One region of the Microbacterium lacusdiani genome, then DNA from elsewhere that is predicted to be linked to it. Evidence: riboswitches for the same ligand, from Rfam matches in the RefSeq annotation. Region 1 holds a riboswitch; each other region holds the start of a gene.
What was found. A riboswitch is a leader RNA that binds a small molecule or an ion and turns the genes downstream of it on or off. The one in region 1 is predicted to bind thiamine pyrophosphate.
Positions count from the first base shown of each region.

Region 2: it holds a riboswitch for thiamine pyrophosphate, as region 1 does, so the genes downstream of both, thiM (hydroxyethylthiazole kinase) here and thiC (phosphomethylpyrimidine synthase ThiC) in region 1, are expected to answer to the same signal.
Region 3: it holds a riboswitch for thiamine pyrophosphate, as region 1 does, so the genes downstream of both, ACYVGN_RS08960 (ECF transporter S component) here and thiC (phosphomethylpyrimidine synthase ThiC) in region 1, are expected to answer to the same signal.

Region 1 covers NZ_BAAGXJ010000016.1:29,089-36,457, forward strand. Annotated here, with positions in the region: gene ACYVGN_RS09990 (NADPH-dependent F420 reductase) at 1-69, shown strand, start outside; gene ACYVGN_RS09995 (VOC family protein) at 72-965, shown strand; gene ACYVGN_RS10000 (VOC family protein) at 1,059-1,532, shown strand; gene ACYVGN_RS10005 (aldo/keto reductase) at 1,585-2,424, opposite strand; gene coaBC (bifunctional phosphopantothenoylcysteine decarboxylase/phosphopantothenate--cysteine ligase CoaBC) at 2,626-3,849, opposite strand; gene ACYVGN_RS10015 (NRDE family protein) at 3,995-4,705, shown strand; TPP riboswitch at 4,752-4,860, shown strand; gene thiC (phosphomethylpyrimidine synthase ThiC) at 4,857-6,677, shown strand; gene ACYVGN_RS10025 (ABC transporter substrate-binding protein) at 6,674-7,369, shown strand, end outside.
Region 2 covers NZ_BAAGXJ010000001.1:140,339-147,707, reverse strand. Annotated here, with positions in the region: gene thiD (bifunctional hydroxymethylpyrimidine kinase/phosphomethylpyrimidine kinase) at 1-1,445, opposite strand, end outside; gene thiE (thiamine phosphate synthase) at 1,445-2,119, opposite strand; gene thiM (hydroxyethylthiazole kinase) at 2,116-2,943, opposite strand; TPP riboswitch at 2,935-3,031, opposite strand; gene ACYVGN_RS00720 (NUDIX hydrolase) at 3,164-3,796, shown strand; gene nadA (quinolinate synthase NadA) at 4,140-5,483, shown strand; gene nadB (L-aspartate oxidase) at 5,485-7,071, shown strand; gene nadC (carboxylating nicotinate-nucleotide diphosphorylase) at 7,065-7,369, shown strand, end outside.
Region 3 covers NZ_BAAGXJ010000013.1:5,769-13,137, reverse strand. Annotated here, with positions in the region: gene ACYVGN_RS08985 (MmgE/PrpD family protein) at 1-141, opposite strand, end outside; gene ACYVGN_RS08980 (SDR family oxidoreductase) at 211-1,077, opposite strand; gene ACYVGN_RS08975 (Nramp family divalent metal transporter) at 1,242-2,510, shown strand; gene ACYVGN_RS08970 (energy-coupling factor transporter transmembrane component T family protein) at 2,640-3,428, opposite strand; gene ACYVGN_RS08965 (ABC transporter ATP-binding protein) at 3,425-4,921, opposite strand; gene ACYVGN_RS08960 (ECF transporter S component) at 4,923-5,537, opposite strand; TPP riboswitch at 5,529-5,638, opposite strand; gene ACYVGN_RS08955 (D-alanyl-D-alanine carboxypeptidase family protein) at 5,729-7,369, shown strand, end outside.

The sequences.
Region 1 (7,369 bases):
TTCCTGCAGCTCACACTCGCGGCGCGCGAGCAGATCGCCTGGACCGCCGGGTTCGCGCTGGTCCGGTGACGATGACCGACCGGCTCGCCGCCGACACCGCGATGGGGGCGGTCACGCTGCGCGTGGCGGCTCTCGACGCGATGATCCGCTACTACACGCAGGCCGTGCCGCTGACGGTCCTGCGGCACGACGGCCCCCGCGCGGTGCTCGGGCGCGGCGGCACGCCGGTGCTGGTGCTCGAGCACGCGCCCGAGCTGCGCCACGCCGGCCCCCGCGAGGCGGGCCTGTTCCACACCGCGATCCTGTTCGAGACCGAGGAGGCCCTCGCCGCCGCGGTCCACTCGGTCTCGCGCCACGCCCCGGGCACGTTCACGGGCAGCTCGGACCACCTCGTGAGCCGGGCGTTCTACTTCACCGACCCCGAGGGCAACGGCGTCGAGCTGTACTGGGACCGCGACCGGTCGCTGTGGAGCTGGACCCACGGCCGCGTCGAGATGGACACGCTGTACCTGGACCCGAACGCCTTCCTGCGCGAGCACCTCACCGACGCCGCGATCGAGGATCCGGTGATCGGCGGTGCGCGCGTGGGTCACGTGCACCTGAGCGTCGGCGACGTCGCGACCGCACGCGAGTTCTACGTCGACCGGCTCGGGTTCGACACCACGTCGACGCTCGGCGACTCCGCGCTGTTCGTCAGCGCGGGCGGCTACCACCACCACATGGCGATGAACACGTGGCGCAGCCGCGGGGCCGGCCGGCGCCGGATGACCCTCGGCCTGGGACTCGTCGACATCACCGTCCCGACGGCGGACGACCTCGGCGCGCTGGACGATCGGCTGCGGCACTTCGGCGTGCCGACCGCGCACGACGGACGGATGCTGTCGTTCGACGACCCGTGGGGCCACGCCGTGCGCGTTCTGCCTCCGGACGCCGCCGCCGAGGCGCCGCCCGCCGCCGCCCGCTGACCCGGACACGCCGCGCGCAGACCCTTGCCACGCGCGACGCGGGGCGGCGAGACTGATCGCGACCCCGCCCGCCAGACACGTCAGGAGTCCGCCGTGCCCGTGCTCAACCCGTATCTCCACTTCCACGACACCGCGCGCGAGGCGATGGAGTTCTACCAGTCGGTGTTCGGGGGCGAGCTCGAGATCGAGACGTTCGGCGAGAGCGAGATCGACCACCACCCGGACGACGCCGATCTCGTGCTGCACGCCGTGCTCGAGACGCCCGACGGCATGGTGCTGATGGCGAGCGACACCCCGCAGGGCGTGCCCTACGACGGCGCGGGCGGCCACTCGATCTCGATCAGCGGCGACGAGGAGGAGGACCTCACCGAGTGGTGGGAGGCCCTCTCGGAGGGCGGAACCATCGTGCTGCCGCTGTCCGAGCCCGACTGGGGCGGGCTGTTCGGCATGCTCACCGACCGCTTCGGCGTGAAGTGGATGATCTCGATCCTCGACGAGGAGGACTTCGAGGAGAACGAGGAGGACGACGACGAGGACTTCGAGGACCTCGAGGACGAGGAGCAGTAGCGGCCGTCGCCCGAACGGATGAGGCGCCCCCGCGGGGGCGCCTCATCCGTTCTCAGAACTCCTCGTGCGTGAGCGGGTCGCCGTCCCAGAGGCGTCCGCGCTCGAGGGCCGAGATCGCCTCGACGTGCTCGTCGTCGAGCGTGAAGTCGAACACGTCGGCGTTCTCGCGCTGGCGGTCCGGATCCGCCGACTTCGGGATGGGCGTCGAGCCGAGCTGCACGTGCCAGCGCAGCACGACCTGCGTCGGGCTCACCTGATACACCTCGGCGAGGTCGGTGATGAGCTGCTCGGTCAGCAGCTCGCTGCGCCGCGCGAGCGGGCTCCAGCTCTCGGTGCGGATGCCGTGCTCGGCGTGGAACGCGCGCAGCGCGGTCTGCGGGAAGTACGGGTGCAGCTCGACCTGGTTCACGGCCGGGACGACGCCGGTCTCGTCGATCAGGCGCTGCAGCATCTCCTCGGTGAAGTTCGAGACGCCGACCGAGCGCACGAGCCCCTCGTCGCGCAGCGCGATCATGCCCTTGAACGTGTCGACGTACTTGTCGACGCTCGGGTTGGGCCAGTGGATGAGCAGCAGGTCGATGCGGCCGAGGCCGATCGTGGCGTTGGACTCGCGGCCGCTCGCGATCGCCTCGTCGTAGCCGTGGTGGCGGCCGGGGATCTTCGTGGTGACGACGATCTCGTCGCGGTCGATCCCGCTGCGGCGCACGGCCTCGCCGACCTCGTGCTCGTTGCCGTAGTTGACCGCGGTGTCCAGCACGCGGTAGCCGGTCTGGATGCCGGCCTCGATGGCCGCGATGCCCTCCTCCCCGGTCAGCTTGTAGGTGCCGAGGCCGAGCTCGGCGAACGCGGTGCCGTCGTTGAGCGTGATCCGGGGGATGTCGATGGTCGCCATGCCCCGAGCCTAACGGCGGCGAGGGGCCGCACGCCCAGGTCGGCGACCAGCCAGCGCGCGATCGCGGTGTGGCCCGCGTCGGCGCCCTGACCCCCGTCGATCTCGGCGACCCAGTCCTCCCAGCCGCGGCCGGTGTTCGTGCGGACCGTGGCGTCGTCCACCAGCGGCTGGTGGGCCCATTCGGTGCTCATGCGCACGAGCCTACTGAGCGGGCGCCGGCGCCCCGCGGACCGCCAGGATCGCGTCGAGCAGCGCGTCGGCGACCTCGCGCTTGCTGCCGCTCGCGGTCGCGACCGGCGCGTCGTGCGGGCCGATGACCGTGACCGTGTTGTCGGCGCGCTCGAAGCCGGCCTCCCAGCCGACCTCGTTGACCGCGAGCAGGTCGGCGCCCTTGCGGCGGCGCTTGCGGATGCCGCGCTCGAGCACGGTCTCGTCGGCGGTCGGCATCTCGGCCGCGAAGCCCACGACGGTCTGCCCCGGACGCCGCGCGGCCGCGAGCCCGCTGAGGATGTCGGCGTTCTCGACCAGCTCGAGCGTGGGCTTGCCGTCCTCCTTGGCCAGCTTGTGGTCGGCCACGTCGGCGACGCGATAGTCGGCCACGGCGGCGGTCATCACGATCACGTCCGCGTCGCCGGCGAGGGCGGTCATCCGCTCCCCCAGCTCTGCGGCGGTGCCGGCGCGCTCGATCCGGATGCCCGGGTGCGCGACGGCGGGCGCCGCGACCGACTCGTCGACGTGCGCGGCGACCAGCGTGACCTCGGCGCCACGGTCTGCCGCGGCGAGCGCGACCGCGATTCCCTGCCTGCCGCTCGACCGGTTGCCGAGGAAGCGGACCGGGTCGATGGGCTCGCGCGTGCCGCCCGTCGAGACCACGAAGCGCAGCCCCGCGAGATCGCGGCGCGACCGCAGGATCCGGCCGATCTCGGCGTGGAGGGCCTCGGGCTCGCTCATCCGGCCCGGGCCGATGTCGTCAGCCGTGAGCTGCCCGCTGTCGGGGCCGATCATCCGGATGCCGCGCGCGGCGAGCGTCGCGACGTTCGCCTGCGTGGCGGCGTGCTGCCACATCTCGGTGTGCATCGCGGGAGCGATCAGCACGGGCGCGCGCGTGGCGAGCAGCGTCGTGCCGAGCAGGTCGCCCGCCAGGCCCGCGGCCATCTTCGCGATCGTGTTCGCCGAGGCAGGGGCGACGACCACGAGGTCGGCGTTCTGGCCGAGCGCGACGTGCCGCACCTGCGCCACGTCGTCGTGCACCGACGTCGTCACGGGGTGGCGGCTGATCGCCTCCCAGGTCGGCTGACCGACGAAGCGCAGCGCATCGTCGGTCGGCACGACGTGCACCTCGTGCCCGTCCTTCACCAGCAGCCGCACGAGCTGCACGGTCTTGTACGCGGCGATGCCGCCGGTCACGCCCACGACGATGTTCACGCCTTCATTGTGGCTCACGCCCCTCGACGCCCCGCGGCATCACCCTGTGGTCGTCGAGCGGAGCGACGAAGGAGCCGAGTCGAAACGGGCTGAGCGAGCGCGGCGAGTCGAAGCCGAGTCCCGCGCGGAACCCGAGAATGGAACCATGTGCACCGCGATCGTCCGCGTCCCGGAGTCCTCGGCGGAGCCCGTGCGCCTGCTCGCGGTGCGGGACGAGGATCCGAACCGGCCGTGGAACCCGCTCGGCGCGTGGTGGCCGGACCGGCCCGGGCTCGTGGGCGTGCAGGACCGGCTCGCGGGCGGCGCCTGGCTCGCCGCCGAGGGCGGCCGGCTGGCGGTGCTCCTGAACCGGGCGGGGTACCCCGAGGGACTGGATGCCGCCGAGCTCGAGTCGCGCGGCGGGATCGTGCTGGCCTCGGTCGCCGGGTCGTCGCCCGAGGGCGCGCCGCGCACGCTCGGGTTCAACCTGGTCGAGGTCGACGGCGCCGAGGTGCGGGTGACGTCCTGGGACGGTGCCGAGCTGCGCCGCGAGACCCTCGCCCCGGGCACGCACATGCTGGCGCACGACGGCGTCGACGACCCCGCGACCCCGCGCATCGCGGCGTGGCATGAGGCCTTCGAGCAGGCCCCGACCGACGGGGACGCCGCCTGGTGGCGCCCGTGGCTCGAGGTGCTGGGCCGCACGGCCGAGCTGCCGCCGACCGATGACCGCGCGATCGTGCGCGACAACCATCCGCACGGCTACCCGACCGTGTCGCTGCTCGCGTGCGTCGCGTCGATCCAGGACGGCCGCGCGGATGTGCGCTACGCGCCGCTGGACCGTCCCGGTCTCTGGAACCCGCTCGCCTTCGACTGACGCACGGCCCGATTTGCGCCGACTCCCGGTGCTCGTGATACACATGTCCTGACCACACGGGGGCCTCGGAAGAGGCTGAGACCGGGCTGACACCGCCCGAGACCGTCGAACCTGATCCGGCTCGTACCGGCGTAGGAAGTGAGGACAGCCCATGGTGGCGCGCGCTCTCCCGACATCCATCCCTCCCGTCGATCCCGCCGCTCCCGGCGACGCATCCGCTGAAGAGCACGGGACCGAACAGCACCCCTCCCACTCGCTCGCGTGGGTCGAGGACGCCGCGCACGGCATCCGCGTCCCCGTGACCGAGATCGCGCTCGAGGACTCGCCCGACGGCACGCCCAACCCGCCGCTGCGCGTGTACCGCACGGCAGGTCCCGGCAGCGTGCCCGAGCGCGGCCTGCCGCCGCAGCGTGCCGAGTGGATCGCCGCGCGCGACGACACCGAGCCGTACGAGGCGCGCGGGCACCGGCTGAGCGACGATGGCCGCGCGGCGGTGCGCCGCGGCGCGCCCTCGCAGCGCTGGGCGGGCGCGAAGCCCGAGCCGCGCCGTGCCAAGCCGGGCCGCACCGTGACGCAGATGCACTACGCCCGCCGCGGGATCATCACCCCCGAGATGCGGTACGTGGCGCTGCGCGAGCAGTGCGACGTCGAGCTCGTGCGCAGCGAGGTCGCGGCCGGGCGGGCGATCATCCCCAGCAACATCAACCACCCCGAGTCCGAGCCGATGATCATCGGCAAGGCCTTCCTCGTGAAGATCAACGCGAACATCGGCAACTCGGCCGTGACGAGCTCGATCGCCGAGGAGGTGTCGAAGCTGCAGTGGGCGACCAAGTGGGGCGCCGACACGCTCATGGACCTGTCGACCGGCAACGACATCCACACGACGCGCGAGTGGATCATCCGGAACTCGCCGATCCCGATCGGGACGGTTCCGATCTACCAGGCGCTCGAGAAGGTCGACGGCGACGCGAGCGCGCTGACGTGGGAGATCTACCGCGACACCGTGATCGAGCAGTGCGAGCAGGGCGTCGACTACATGACCGTGCACGCCGGCGTGCTGCTGCGCTACGTGCCGCTGACGGCCGACCGCGTGACGGGCATCGTGTCGCGCGGCGGATCGATCATGGCCGGATGGTGCCTGGCGCACCACCGCGAGAACTTCCTGTACGAGCACTTCGACGAGCTGTGCGAGATCTTCGCGCAGTACGACGTCGCGTTCTCGCTGGGCGACGGCCTGCGCCCCGGATCGATCGCGGACGCGAACGACGCCGCCCAGTTCGCCGAGCTCGACACGCTCGCGGAGCTGACCCGCCGCGCGTGGGCGCACGACGTGCAGGTCATGGTCGAGGGACCCGGCCACGTGCCGCTGCACCTCGTGCGCGAGAACGTCGAGCGCCAGCAGGAGCTGTGCGACGGCGCCCCGTTCTACACGCTGGGCCCGCTGGTCACCGACATCGCGCCCGGCTACGACCACATCACGTCGGCGATCGGCGCGACCGAGATCGCCCGCTACGGCACCGCCATGCTCTGCTACGTCACCCCGAAGGAGCACCTCGGCCTGCCGGACCGCGACGACGTCAAGACCGGCGTGATCACCTACAAGATCGCCGCCCACGCGGCCGACCTCGCCAAGGGCCACCCGGGCGCGATCGCGCGCGACGACGCGCTGTCGAAGGCGCGGTTCGAGTTCCGCTGGCGCGACCAGTTCGCGCTCGGCCTCGACCCGGTCACGGCGCAGGAGTTCCACGACGAGACGCTGCCGGCCGAGCCCGCCAAGACCGCGCACTTCTGCTCGATGTGCGGCCCGAAGTTCTGCTCGATGCGCATCTCGCAGGACATCCGCGACACGTACGGAGACGCCGCGGCGCAGGCCGCGGTGGCCGGCATGGCCGAGAAGAGCGCCGAGTTCGCCGCCTCCGGCGGACAGGTCTACCTCCCGGCTCCCGCGCTGCGCGCGGAGGCGGCCCGATGAGGGCGGCCGGGATCGTCGCGCTGGCGGCGGTCGCGCTGAGCCTCGCCGGATGCGCCGCGGCTCCCGCGGCGGGCGACGCCGCGGCGGGGTCGGGCGAGCCGGTGGTCGTGCGGGTCAACGACCCGGGCAACCAGGGCCCGCTGGCCGTCGCGAAGAAGACCGGCGAGCTCGCCGAGGCGTTCGCGGAGGTCGGCGCCGAGCTCGAATGGGTCGACGGCGAGTACGCGTTCACGGCCAACGTGCCGCTGTTCAACGCGGGGCAGCTGGATGTCGCGAACGCCGCGTTCGCGCCGATCGCGGGCGCGACCGCCAAGGGCCTGCCCGTGAAGATCGTGTCGGTGCAGCGCCGCGAGGTGCTGACCGAGAACGCGGGCATCGTGGCGGCCCCCGGATCCGGCATCGAGACGATCGAGGACCTGGTGGGCCGCCGCGTCGCGGTCAACGCCGGCGGCAAGGGCGAGTACCTGCTGCTCGACGCGCTCGAGCAGGCGGGGATCCCGTTCGACGCGGTGGAGCGCGTCGCGCTGCAGCCGTCGGACGGCGTCGCGGCGTTCGCGTCCGGGCAGATCGACGCGTGGAGCACGTTCAGCGACTACTTCGCGCAGGCGGCCCGCACCGGCACGGTGCTCGCGACCGAGCGCTCGCTCGACGCGGTCGACGACAACGTGTACGCGTTCCGGTCCGAGCTGATC
Region 2 (7,369 bases), on a different contig from region 1:
TCGAAGAACGCCCGCTCGTGCGCGCACGACGCGAGGAACGCCTCGCGCATCCGCCCCAGCGCGTCGGGGTCGGCGCGCGTGGCCGCGCGGTCGGCGATCCGGATCGCCCGGCGCGTCGCCTCGGCGAACGCGGGGTCGCCGTAGGTCCCGAGCCAGTCGGCATACGGATGATCCGGATGGGCCGCCGTCGCGAGCCGCCGCCCGACGTCCTCGTAGATCCAGAAGCACGGCAGCACGGCGGCGACGAGCACCCCGTAGTCGCCGGCCGCGGCGGCCGCGTCGAGGTGCGCGAGGTACGCCGCGGTCTCGGCGGACGGGGCGACGGCGGGCTCCCCCACCCGCGAGCGGTGCAGCTCGAGCTCGACCTCGATGCACGTGGCCGAGGACGCCGCCCAGAACGCGCGCTCGTCCTCGTCGCCGGCCAGCATCGCGGCGCGCGCGAGCACGGCCGAGTACGCGCGCAGGTACAGCGCGTCCTGCGCGAGGTAGTGCTCGAAGACCTCGCGGTCGAGCGATCCGTCGGTCATGCCGCGCACGAACGAGCCGGCGTCGATGGCCGCGCGGACGGGCGCCGCATCGCGCCACCACCGCTCGGTGGCCGCTCGCGGGACGCCGTCGCCGCGCCAGAGCGCGTGCGCGTGCTGCAGCGGTCCGTTCCCGCCGCCGACGTCCAGCGCCTCGGCGGCGGCGATCGCTCCGCGCAGCCACTCGCGCGCCAGCCCGGTCGCCACGACCCAGTCGCCGTGGCGGGCGAACAGCGTCGCGAGCGCGGACGACAGCGAGCAGCCCGTGCCGTGCGTGCTGCGCGTCTCGATGCGCCGGCCGGCGAACTCCGCGAGCACGCCGTCGGCGGACACGAGCGCGTCGGGGCAGGCGGGTCCCGGCAGGTGCCCGCCCTTGGCGAGGACCAGAACGCCGTGCCGCTCCGCCAGCGCGCGGGCCTGGCGCAGCGCGGCGGGCCAGTCGCCCGCCACGTCCTCGCCGACCAGCACGGCCAGCTCGGGAAGGTTCGGCGTCACGACGTCGGCCCGGGCGATGAGGTCGTGGAGCGCGTGCTCCGCGTCGTCGTCGATCAGGCGGTCGCCGCTCGTGGCGATCATGACGGGGTCGACGACCACGGCGGGCCGCTCGGCGAGCGCGTCGAGCCACCCGACCACCTCGGCGATCACCGCGGCGCCGCCGATCATCCCCGTCTTGACCGCGTCGATCCGGATGTCGGACGCCACCGCGTCGAGCTGGTCGCGCACGAACCCCGGCGGCGGGACGTGCACGCCGCTGACGGCGCGCGTGCTCTGCGCCGTCAGGGCGGTGAGAGCGGCCATGCCGTAGCCTCCGCTCGCCAGGATGGACTTCAGATCCGCCTGCACGCCCGCCCCGCCCGAGGGATCGGAGCCCGCGATCGAGAGCACGTTCGGGATGCGGGTCGACGCCTCGCGCCCGCGCATCAGGCGACCTCCGCCCACTCGTTCCGCAGCGACCGCGCGGCGTGGGCGGGGTCCTCGGCGGCGCACACGGCGCGCACGACGGCCAGCCCGGCCGCCCCGGCGCGCCGCGCCTCAGCGGCGTCGCCGTGCCCGACGCCGCCGATCGCCACACAGGGCAGGCCCGCGAGCGCCGCGAACTCGGCGAACCCGCGCCAGCCCAGCGGCTCGGGGTGGTCGGGCTTGGTCGGCGTCGCGCGGATCGCACCGACGCCGAGGTAGTCGGCCGTGCCGGCGGGGAGCGCGCGCAGCGCCGCGAGCTCATGCGGGCGGCTCGCGCTCAGGCCCACGATCGCGCCCTCGCCGAGCAGCGCGCGCACGCGGTCGACGGGCAGATCGCTCTGGCCCACGTGCACGCCGTCGACCCGGGCGCCAGCCGCCCGCGCGGCGAGCACGACATCCACCCGGTCGTCCACCACGAGCGCGGCGCGCCCGGCCACCGCCTCGGCGGAGCGCTCGACGACGTCGAGCAGCTCCGCTCCCCCGAGCTCCTTGCCGCGCACCTGCACGATCGTCGCGCCGCCGTCGACCGCCCGGCGCACGACGTCCGCGACGGCCGCCAGATCGCGCCCGGCTCGGGAGAGGATCGTGGCGACGTCGGCGACGACGTACGTGCACAGGTCGAGCGCGCGGCTCACGCTCCGGCTCCGGCGAGGAGCGGCTCGCGGCCCGCGAGGGCGGCGGGCTCGACCGTGGCCAGCGCATCCAGCAGCGCGACCGCGAAGCCGCCCGGGGCCGGCGCGACGGCGGCCGCGCGCTCCGCGGCCTCCGCGTAGAGCACGTGCGCGGCGACCGCCCCCGCGAAGGCGTCGCCGCCGGCGGCCGCGACGGCCGCGCCCACGATCGCGCCGAGCGCGCATCCGGCGCCCGTGACCCGGGTGAGGAGCGGATCGCCGCCGTGGACCCGGACGACCCGGCCGCCGTCCGCGATCAGGTCCACGGGTCCGGACACGGCGACGACCGCGCCGGTGCTCCGCGCCAGCTCGCGCGCGATTCCCGCCGTCTGCTCGACGTCGTCGGCGGCGTCGACGCCGCGGCCGCGTCCGCCCGCGCCGGCGAGCGCGAGGATCTCGGACGCGTTCCCGCGGATGACCGCCGGGCCGTCGGCGAGCAGCTCGCGCGCGAAGTCCGTGCGCAGGGACAGCGCGCCCACGCCGACGGGGTCGAGCACCCACGGCGTGCCCGCGGCTCCGGCGGCCGCGACCGCCTCGCGCATGGCCTCGCGCTGCTCGGCGCGCGGCGTGCCCAGGTTCACCAGCAGCGCCGACGCGACGCGCGCGCACTCGCGCGCCTCGCCCGGGACGTCCGCCATGACCGGCGACGCCCCCGCGGCCAGCAGCGCGTTGGCGGTGAAGTTCACCACCACGGAGTTGGTGATGCACTGCACCAGCGGTGCGTCCTCGCGCAGCCGTGCCAGCACGGCTCCCGCATCCGGACCGGACGACAGATACACGTCACTCATCAGCGACATCCCTCCGCTCGTACTAACGAGATCAGGTCGATACGGGTGTGATCTCAGTCCCCCGGTGGGGACACCCCGTGCCACTGCGAGCGATCCTATCCGGGTTGCGCCTCCCGGGCGGGCGACCTCGACCGCATAGGCTCGAGGGGTGAGCAGGACGCCGGATGCGCAGGATCAGGAGCGGGGCGCGACCGCCTCGGGCGACGAGATCCGGGTGGCCGTGTCGACCGTGATCTTCTCGCTCCGCCCCGATCCCGACTCGGATCGGCTGATGATCCCCCTGGTGCGACGCACGCGCGACCCGTTCGAGGGCATGTGGGCGCTGCCCGGCGGCTGGCTGGACGTGGCCGAGGGCCTCGGCGAGGCCGCGTCGCGCACGCTCGCCGAGACCACCGCGCTCACGCCCAGCTACCTGGAGCAGCTGTACACGTTCGGCGACGTCGACCGCTCCCCGACGCGGGTCGTCTCGGTCGTGTACTGGGCGCTGCTGCGCTCCGACCTCGTGGACGCGCAGCGCTCGGTCGTCGGCGCGCCCGAGAACGTCGAGTGGTTCGACGTCGACGACCTGCCGGCGCTCGCGTTCGACCACAACCGGATCGCCGAGTACGCGCTGTGGCGCCTGCGGAACAAGGTGGGCTACAGCCGCATCGCGGCGGGCCTGCTGCCCGACGAGTTCACGCTCACAGAGCTGCGCGAGGTGTACGAGTCCGTGCTCGGCCGCCGGCTCGACCCCTCCAACTTCCGCCGCCTGCTCGAGGGCTCCGAGGCGCTCGTGCCCACCGAGTCCTTCCGCACCGGCAAGCACCGCCCCGCCCGCCTCTACCGCTACAACGCGGAAGCTGAGTCTTTCTAGAAGCGCCTCGCACGCTCGCTTTGCTCGCACGACCGTAGATGCAGGGAGTTGCTGCCGACCCTCACCCCCGGTCGTTGAGCGACGAGCGCCAGCGAGGAGTCGAAACGACGCCGAACCTCCCCAGCCGGCCGGGACGATCCGGCCACGTTTCGACTTCGGCGCTGGCGCGCCTCCGCTCAACGACCACGGGTTGGCCATCGACCGCCGTGCGAGCGAAGCGAGTCGAAGCCGCGGCTCCACGCCGGGGCGTGAGCGGAAAGTGATCGAAATTGCGGTTCTGGTCAATGTGACTTAATCTGGGCGCGACAGTAAGTGTCGTTTCGACCAGAAGGCGAGGGCTCACATGGCCGCCTCTCCCCTGACCCTCGCGCCGCGCCCCGCCGTCGATGCGTCCGTGGACCACGGCATCCAGGCGATCGTGGCCGGCACCGCCGCGGGCAGCACGTGCTCGACGGACCTCGCGGCCACGCCCTGGACCTTCGACACGGTCCCCGGCTACGGCCCCGGCGCCTCGATGGGCGACGTGATCCCCACCGGGTCGCCGCGCCAGGGCGAGCTGCCCGCCGCGTATCGCGAGGCGTCCGAGGACGAGCTGCACGCGCGCATCCGCGCGGCCAAGGAGACCCTCGGCGACCGCGTCGTGGTGCTCGGCCACTTCTACCAGCGCGACGAGGTCGTTCGGCACGCCGACTACGTGGGCGACTCGTTCCAGCTCGCGAACGCCGCCAAGGCCCACCCCGAGGCCGAGGCGATCGTGTTCTGCGGCGTGCATTTCATGGCCGAGACCGCCGACCTGCTGTCGGGCCCCGACCAGGCGGTCATCCTGCCCAACCTCGCGGCGGGCTGCTCGATGGCGGACATGGCCGACATCGACCAGGTCGAGGAGTGCTGGGAGCAGCTCGAGGACGTCTACGGCGCGCTGGACGAGCCCGACGCCGACGGCCTCCTGCCGGTGATCCCGGTCACCTACATGAACTCCTCGGCGGCGATCAAGGGCTTCGTGGGCCGCCACGGCGGCATCGTCTGCACATCGTCCAACGCGCGCACCGTGCTGGAGTGGGCGTTCGCGCGCGGGCGCCGCGTGCTGTTCTTCCCCGACCAGCACCTGGGGCGCAACACCGCCAAGGCCATGGGCGTGCCGCTCGAGCAGATGCCCATGTGGAACCCCCATCGCCCGCTCGGCGGCTCGTCCGAGCAGGACCTGCGCGATGCGCGCGTGATCCTGTGGCACGGCTTCTGCTCGGTGCACCGGCGGTTCACTGTCGACCAGATCGACAGGGCGCGCGCCGAGCACCCCGGCGTGCGCGTCATCGTGCACCCCGAGTGCCCGATGCCCGTCGTCGACGCGGCCGACGAGGCCGGCTCGACCGACGTCATCCGGCGCGCGATCGAGAGCGCGACCGCGCCCACGACGTTCGCGATCGGCACCGAGATCAACCTGGTCCAGCGCCTCGCGGCGCAGCACCCGCAGCACACGATCCTCTGCCTCGACCCCGTGGTGTGCCCCTGCTCCACGATGTACCGGATCCACCCGGGCTATCTCGCGTGGACGCTCGAGGAGCTCGTGGCCGGCCGCGTCGTGAACCGGATCACGGTGGCGGACGAGGTCGCGGCGCCCGCGCGGGTCGCGCTGGAGCGGATGCTCGCCGCGAAGCCCGCGTCAGCGACGCCCGCCCGGACGGCCTGACATGACGCGCGCGCTGATCGTCGGCAGCGGGATCGCCGGCCTGTTCTGCGCGGTCCACGCCGCGCATCGGGGCGTCGACGTCACGCTCGTCACCAAGGGCTCCGCGGATCAGGGCTCCACGCGGCACGCCCAGGGCGGCATCGCGGGCGTGGTGATGCCCGAGGACCGCCTCGAGGACCACGTCGCCGACACGCTCGCGGCGGGCGCGGGCCTGTGCGACGAGGACGCCGTGCGCGTGCTCGTCCAGGAGGGCCCGGAGCGGATCGGCGAGCTCGCCCGCTGCGGCGTCGAGTTCGACCGCGACGCCTCCGGTCGCCTGCAGCACGGCCTGGAGGCCGCGCACTCGTTCCCGCGCATCCTGCACGCCGGCGGCGACGCCACGGGCCTCGCGATCGAGACGGCGCTGCTGCGCACCGCGCGCCGGATGGGCATCCGCATCGTCGAGCACGCGTTCCTGCTCGACCTCGCGATCGGGCGCACGGGCGCCGTGACGGGCGCGCGCGTCCGCATCGACGGCCGCGACGCGGTGCTGTCCGCCGACGCCGTGGTGCTGGCCACGGGAGGCGCGGGCATGCTGTACGCCCGCACCACCAACCCGGCCGTCGCCACGGGGGACGGCATCGCCGCGGCCCTGCGCGCGGGCGCCGCCGTGGCCGACCTGGAGTTCGTGCAGTTCCACCCGACGGTGCTGATCGCCGACGGGCCGGCCCCCGGCGATCCGTTCCTGATCTCGGAGGCCGTGCGCGGCGAGGGCGCGGTGCTGATCGACGACGACGGGCGGCGCTTCGCGTTCGACGCGCATCCGGACGGCGAGCTCGCGCCGCGCGACGTCGTCGCCCGCGCGATCGCGAACCGGATGGCGGCGCAGGGCGGCCGTCCCGTGCGCCTGGACGCCACGGCGCTCGGCGCCGACCCGCTGCGCACCCGCTTCCCCTCGATCGATGCGGCCGTGCGGGCGCGCGGCCTCGACTGGGCGTCCGAACCCATTCCGGTGACGCCCGCGGCGCACTACCTCATGGGCGGCGTGCGCACGGACCTGGAGGGTCGCACGACGCTCCGGGGGCTCTACGCGGTCGGCGAGACCGCGCGCACCGGCGTCCACGGCGCGAACCGCCTCGCGTCCAATTCGCTGCTGGAGGGCGCCGTGTTCGGGGCGCGCGCCGCGATCGCGATCGCCGAGCGCGGCCGGCGGCGGTCCGGCTGGCCGGGCCCCGAGCCGACGGCGGCCGCCGCCGAACCGGTCGCCGCGGCCGCCGATGCGCCGCCGTTCACGCGCGCCGCCCTGCGCGCGCTGATGTGGGAGCACGTCGGTCTGGTCCGCGACGAGGCGGGGCTGGCGCGCGCGGGCGCGGTCGTGGCGGCGTGGCGCCGCGACGCCACGACCCCGCGCACGGTCGCCGAGCATGAGGACGCCGGCATGCTTCTCGTGGCCGCGGCGACCATCGCCGCGGCGAGCGCGCGGACCCGATCCGTCGGCGCCCACTTCCGATCCGACGAGCCGCGGCTCTCGGGCGGGGCGCATCCCCCGGTCGAGTCCCGAGCCGCCGATCCCGCCTACGACCTCACGCCGGCAGGAGCCGCATGCTGACCCCGCAGACCATCGACCGCGTCGTCGGCGCGGCGCTCGAGGAGGACGCACCCTGGGGCGACCTCACCGCGCAGGCGTTCCTTCCCGCCGAGGCGACCGCACGGGCCGAGCTCGTCGCCCGGGAGGCCGGCGTGTTCAGCGGCGGAGCGGTCTTCGCGGCCGCCTTCCGCCTCACGGACCCGGCCATCCGGGTCGACGTGAGCGCGCGGGACGGCGAGACGTTCGACGCGGGCGCGGTGCTCGCGGTCGTGAAGGGCCCGGCGCGCGCCGTCCTGACCGCCGAGCGCGTGGGGTTGAA
Region 3 (7,369 bases), on a different contig from region 1:
CCGGTTGATCACCATGTCGGCGACGTCGGCCTCGACCTCGACCGGGTCGGCCGCGACCTGGGCGATCTTCCAAGCGAGCTGGTCCTCGCGGGCGAGGTTCTCGTCGCTGCGATAGGTGCGGACGGCGTGGACGACGGTCATCGGGGTCCTTCCGGGGAGGGGGCTTGTGGCCTGCGGTGAGTCTATTTCCTCCGCGGCGGCGGGCGGTCGTCAGTCGAGGAACACGTCCGGGTACAGCTCCTCGTCGGGCGTTCCCGGCACGGCCGCGTAGCCCGACAGGTCGGTCACGCCGGCCTCGGCGAGCACGTCCTCGACGATCAGGGTCTGGCCGCTGCGCTCGGAGGCGGGCCGCGACAGCACGAGGTGCGCCGCATCCGCGTAGATCTCGGGCGTGCGGCTGCGGGCCATCAGCCGGTCGCCGCCGATCACGTTCTGCACCGCCGCGGTCGCGATCAGCGTGCGCGGCCAGAGCGTGTTCGCGGCGATCCCGTCCCCGGCGAGCTCGGCAGCGATCCCGAGCGTGGCCATGGTCATCCCGAACTTGGCGAGCGAGTAGCCGGGGTGGGCGCCGAGCCACCTCGGCGTGACGTTGAGCGGCGGCGCGAGCGACAGGATGTGCGGGTTCGGGCTCTCCCGCAGCACCGGGATGGCCGCGCGGCTGAGCATGAACGTGCCGCGCACGTTGACGTCCTGCATCAGGTCGTACTTCTTGGGCGAGAGCGCCTCGGTGCCGGACAGATCGATCACGCTGGCGTTGTTCACCACCGCGTCGATGCCGCCGAACTCCCCCACGGTGGCGAGCACCGCATGTGCGATCGCGTCGTCGTCGCGCACGTCGCCCACGATCGGCAGCGCGCGGCCGCCGGCCTCGCGGATCCACTCCGCGGCCGTGTGGATCGTGCCCTCGAGCTTCGGATGCGGGGTGTCGGTCTTCGCGAGCAGCGCGATGTTGGCGCCGTCGCGCGCCGCCCGGATCGCGATCGCCAGGCCGATGCCGCGGCTGCCGCCGGACATCAGGATCGTGCGCCCCTCCAGGGGCCGGGTCGCGTCGACGGGACGATGGGCGGGGTGTGACATCCGTGCTCCTCCTGCCCGCGCGCCATCGCGGGGGCTCTCGAAAGCCTACGCGGGGCCGACCCGGGCACCGCCCGCACGTCCTCCGCCCCGGTGCGCGGGCACGCCCCTAGACTCGGGCCCGGGCCGCTCACAGCGGAATCCAAGGTTCCGATCGAGGAGGACGGATGAGCACGCAGGAGACCGAGAAGCCTCGCTGGAGGATCATCGGACCCGGCCTCGTCGTCGCCGCCACGGGCGTCGGCTCGGCCGACATGGTGGCCACGCTGGTCGCCGGCTCCAACTACGGGTACATGCTGCTGTGGGCGGTGATCCTGGGCGTGATCCTGAAGATCGTGCTCGTCGAGGGCGCCGGCCGCTACACGGTCGCGACCGGCAACACGATCTTCGAGGGCTGGCGCTCGCTCGGCCGCTGGCCGGTCTGGTACTTCGCGCCCTACATCGTGATCTGGGGCTTCGTGTACGCCGCCTCGGCCATGAGCTCGACCGCCCTGCCGATCGCGGCGCTGTTCCCCGAGGGGACGTTCTTCGCCCAGGTGTGGCCGTGGGCCATCGCGATGGGCCTGCTGGGCTTCGTGCTCGTGTGGTTCGGCCGGTACCGCTTCTTCGAGCGCATCACGGCGTTCCTCGTCGGCCTCATGTTCGTGACGATCGTCATCCTGGCGGTCATCGCCGCACCGAACTTCCTCGAGACGATCGGCGGCCTGGTGCCGATGATCCCCGAGGGCGGCGTGTTCAACACGCTCGCGCTCGCGGGCGGCGTCGGCGGCACCATCACGCTCGCGGCATACGGCTACTGGCTGCGCGAGAAGGGCTGGGACAAGCCGCGCTTCCTGCGCGTGATGCGCATCGACAACACCATGGCGTACGTCATGACCGGCATCTTCGTGATCTCGATGCTGATCGTCGGCGCCGAGGTCGTCCGCGCCGCCGGCGTCGCGCTCGCGGCCGGCGACCAGGGCCTGCTCGAGCTCGACGGCGTGCTGCGCGAGCGCTACGGCGACTTCATCGGCGTCTGGTTCCTCATCGGCTTCTGGGCCGCCGGCTTCTCGTCCGTGCTCGGCGTGTGGAACGGCGTCTCGCTGATGTTCGCCGACTTCATGGGCAACGTCACGGGCAAGGGATCGGACCACCCCGACTCGCGCCTGAACGGCAAGTGGTTCAAGGTCTACCTGCTGTGGCTGACCTTCCCGCCGATGCTCATGCTGTTCCTGAACCAGCCGATCTTCCTCGTCCTGCTGTACGGGTTCCTCGGCGCGCTGTTCATGCCGTTCCTCGCGATCACGCTGCTGCCGATCCTGAACACGGATCGCGTCCCGCGCGAGTACCGCAACAAGTGGTACCTGAACGTCGCGCTCGGCATCACGGCGCTGCTGTTCATCGTCCTGGGCGTCTACCAGGCGGTGCAGGCGATCACCAAGGCGTTCGGCGGCTGACGGCCGTCCTCGCCGCGCGGGCCCCCGACCTCCCGTCGGGGCCCCGCGTGCGTTCGGGCATGGACGGGGCATGCCTGTCCCCGCGGAGGAGACGGTCGTGTCGGCGCGGGTGCGCGACCCGAGCCGACCTCAGGACGGGCCGACGATGAAGTTCCACGAGCCCGTCGCGACGGCCACGGCCACGGCCGTGAGGCCGATCCCGGCGCCGGCCGCGAGCAGCAGCCACTCGCGCGCGCCCCACGGCGAGACCCGCGCCCAGGTGCGCTCCGCGTGAGCGCCGAAGCCGCGCGCCTCCATGGACGTCGCGAGCGCCGAGCCGCGCCGGATGGCGAGCACGATCAGCGCGAAGGCCATTCCCAGCACGCGGCGCAGCCGTCCGGTGTCCGCGACCCCGCGCGCGCGGCGCGCGACCTCCAGCTCCCGCCAGTCGTCGACCAGCAGCCCCACCAGGCGCAGGCCGCCCAGCGCGCCGAGGACGAACCGCGCGGGCAGCCGCGCCCGCTGCGCCAGGCCGTCGGCCAGATCCGTCGGATCGACCGTCGCGAACAGCACGACGCTCGGCAGCGCGAGCGCCAGGATGCGCAGGACGGTGGCCGCGGCGAGCGCGAGAGAGCCGTCCGAGATGCGCACGAAGAGCCAGTCCAGGTGCACCGTGCCCGACGTCTCGCCGTAGAGCGCGATGGTCACCCCGGTGAGCGGAGCCGCGATCCACACGGGCGCCGTGCGCGCCCAGAAGCGACGCCATCCGAGACCCGACATCGCCAGCAGCGGCACGGACAGGAGCAGCGCGACGGCCGCCGACACCCAGTCGATCGTGAGCACCAGCGGGGCGGCCATGAGGAGCGCGGCGCCCAGCTTCGCGACCGGGTTGACGCGGGCGAGCGGGCCGGCGGGGACCAGCGGGGTCGGAAGGATCATGTCCCGACCCCGGCCGTGAGGCTGAGGCGGCGCGCGTGCAGCGCCTCGAGCACATCGGCGTCGTGCGTGATCGCGACGACGCCCGCCCCGGGCGCCCCGTCGCGGCCGTCGCGCAGCGACGCGATGATCGCGACCAGCTCGGCCCACGTGCGCGCATCCTGGCCGAACGTCGGCTCGTCGAGCACGACCACCCTCGGACGCGTCGCCAGCATCGCGGCGACGGTCAGCCTCCGCTTCTCGCCGCCGGAGAGCGTGTGGGGGTTGGCCTCGGCGAGATGCGCGAGCCGGAGCCGCTCGAGCAGCTCGTCGACCCGCGCCGCGATCTCGCCCTCGGGCAGGCGCAGGGCGCGGGGACCGACCTCGAGCTCGCGGCGGACGGTGGTGGAGAGCAGCTGGTGATCCGGGGACTGCAGCACGGTCCCGATGCGCGTGAGCAGCTGCCGCGACGACCAGCGGATCGGCGCCTCGCCGATCCCGCCCGCGAGCGCCGGCCCGGCGACGACCCGGCCTCCCGCCGGCGGAAGCAGCCCGGCCAGCGTGCGGCCGAGCGTCGACTTGCCCGCGCCGTTCGGCCCGACGACGCCGAGGACCTCGCCGGCGCGCACGTCCACGTCGAGCGGGCCCGCCACGCGGCGGCCGCGTGCGCGCGCGACCTCGAGCGCGCGTCCCGACAGCAGGACCTCGCCGGGCGCCGCGGCCGGCGGCGCCGGGTGGCGCGGCGGGATCCCGGGCACCCAGACGCCGAGCGCGGCGAGCTCGGCGCCCCGGTCGCGCAGCACGTCGGCGACCGGACCGTCCGCGATCACGCCCGCGTCCCCCGCTCCCAGCACGATGATCCGGTCGACGATCGGCAGCCACACGTCCACGCGATGCTCCACCACGACGAGGGTCGCGCCCGTGCGGTCCAGTACGCGGCCCACGGCGTCACGCACCGCGATCGCGCCCGCGGGATCGAGGTTGGCGGTGGGCTCGTCGAGCAGCAGCAGCCCGGGGCGCATGGCGAGCGCCCCGGCGAGCGCGAGGCGCTGCTTCTGTCCGCCGGACAGCGCGGTCGTGGACCGGTCGAGCGGCACGTCGAGGCCCACGAGGTCGAGCGCCTCGCCGACGCGCGGCCAGATGTCGTGCCGCGGCACCCCGAGGTTCTCGCAGCCGAACGCGACGTCGTCGCCGACGCGGTGCAGGACGGCCTGGGTGTCGGGATCCTGCTGCACCAGCCCGGCGCGACCGCGGACCGCCGCGGGCGGGTGCCCGTCGATCGTCAGGGTGCCGGCGTGCTCGCCCTCGTCGTCGCCGCCCAGCACGCCCGCGAGGGCGTGCAGGAGCGTGGACTTGCCCGAGCCGCTCGCGCCGAGCAGCAGGACGCGTTCGCCCGCGTCGATCCGCAGGTCGATGCCGGAGGCGGCCCACGCGCGGCGGCTGGCGTAGCGCCATCCCCAGCCGCGCGCCTCGACGGCGGCCGGGGACACGGCCCCGGTCGCCGGAGAGGCCGTCACGTCAGACGCGCCTGGCGACCGCGCGCCCGGCCGCGAACCGGTTCAGCGCGCCGGTCGCCGCGAGGCCGCGGACGATCGCCCAGCCGCCGAGCCCCGCGATGACCGCGCCCGACACCGTGGTCGAGGCGATGTACACGGTCGTGAACAGCGCGTCGGCGCCCGCGTACCAGAGGACGCGGTCGTTGATGCCGGCCGCGAGGCCCGCGCCGGCGCCCGCCAGCACCGCGACCGGCAGGCGGAACGACCTGTACAGGAAGATCGCGAGGATGATCTCGGCGCCGAGGCCCTGCACGAGGCCCGACACGATCGTCAGCGCGCCCCACTGGTTGCCGACGAGCGCGGAGATGACCGCGGCGAGCAGCTCGGTGTAGAGCGCGGCGCCCGGCTTGCGGATGACGAGGCCGCCGATCACCCCGGCGATGAGCCAGGGGCCGGTGAGCAGGCCGCCCAGACCGGGCAGCAGCGGCGCGAGCAGCTCGCTCGGGCCGATGTAGGCGACGTTCCAGACGAGGAACACCACGGCGCAGGCCACGGCGATGACGCTGGCGACGACGATGTCGACGACGCGCCAGGTGAAGCGGCGGGTGCCCGGGGTGGCGGGTGCGGACGTGTTCATCTCTCTCCTCCCTGCGCCGGCATGATCCGGATCAGGTTCGACGGTCGAAGCGCGGGTCGCTTCCTCTCAGCCCGGCTCGCCGGACTCCCGTGGTGTGTGAGGGACATTCTAGGGCGATCCGGCGGGTGAGGTTCGCCGCCGGGGCCCGCGATCTCCGGCTGACTCCCGGCATCCGCGGGTACCGTAGGCGGGTGGCAATCGACGACTCCCCCCACGACGATCTCCGCGAGGATCTCCGCGGCTCGATCGACGATGCGTCCGTCGCCACGGTGCCGGTGGCAGCGACCCCCGTCGCCGAGGCGCCGCGTCGCCCGCGCCGCGCGGTGACGGCGCACGACATCGACCCCCTGCCCGAGACGCCCGTGGTGCCCGAGCAGCCCGCGATCCGCCGCGGCATCGGCTCGCTCTTCGACCAGCGCACCGCCGATGCGCCCGTGACCGAGGCGGCCACGGCCCTGGCGGGCGCCGCGCTGACGGATGCGCCCCCGGCGGTTGCTCCGACCGGGGCCGAGGCGCTGGCCGTGCCCGCACCGGAGACCCCGACGTCGCTCGAGGAGGCCGCCGGCGCCGCGGTCGAGGCGCCGGACGCAGCGGTGGCGGACGCGCCCCGCACCGACACCGCCGCTCTGGCCTGGATCGACCCGGCCACCGTCGCCCTCAAGCCCGAGGCGGCCCCCGCGCCGTCGCCCGCGTTCGACCTGGTCCCCACCCGCCGCGAGAGGCGCCCCTCCGTCGCGGCCCCGCTGATCACAGCCGGCGTCCTCGCGCTCGGCTACGTGGGCGGCTGCGCCTTCTGGCCGCTCGCGAACGTCGCCCCCGCGGTCTCGGCCGCGACGGTCGACCCGGCGCCCGGTCATCCGCTCGCCGTGACCTGGCCCGCGGACGGCTCCGCCGCCGTCGGCGCCGAGGGCCTCGGCACGGTCCCGGCCTCCAGCGCCGCGCCCGCGCCCATGGCCAGCATCGCCAAGGTCGTGACCGCGCTCATGATCCTCGAGAAGGCGCCGCTCGCGGTGGGCGAGCAGGGGCCGTCCTACGCGTTCGACTACGCTGACAGCCAGGAGTACTGGCAGTACCGCGTGGCGAACGAGTCGGCGCTCGACGTGCCCGTGGACGGCACGCTCACGCAGCGGCAGCTGCTCGAGGGCATCCTGATCGGCTCGGCCAACAACTACGTGGATCGCCTGACGACGGAGCTGTGGGGCTCGAAGGACGCGTTCGCCCTCGCCGTGCCGGAGTGGCTCCAGGCGCACGGCCTGTCGGGCATCACGATGGTCGACCCGAGCGGCATCGACCCGGACAACACGGCGACCCCCGCGTCGCTGGTCACCCTCGCGAGACTGGCGCTGGCGAACCCCGTGATCGCGGAGATCGTGGCGATGCCCGAGACGGAACTCCCGGGCGCCGGCGTGGTCGAGAACAGCAATCCGCTGATCGGCGATCCCGGCGTCGTCGGCATCAAGACCGGCACCCTGTCCGAGTGGTGGATCGAGTCGTGGAACCTGCTCACGGCCAAGGACGTCACGATCGGCCAGACCACCGTGCGGCTGTACGCCTCGGTGCTCGGCCAGCCCGACGAGGAGACCCGCGCGAGCGTCAGCCGCACGCTGCTCGAGCAGGTGGAGCAGTCCCTGCAGCCCGCCCCGACCGTCGCATCCGGCACCACCGTCGCGAACGTCACGACCGAGTGGGGCGAGCCGGTCGAGGTGGTCACGGGCGACGACGCCGAGGTCGTGCTGTGGGACCGCGGCAGCCCCGAGGTCCAGTCGGACTACGAGGTCGAGGTCGGCACCGCGTCGGGCGCGGAGGTCGGCACGCTCACCGCGACTGGGCCG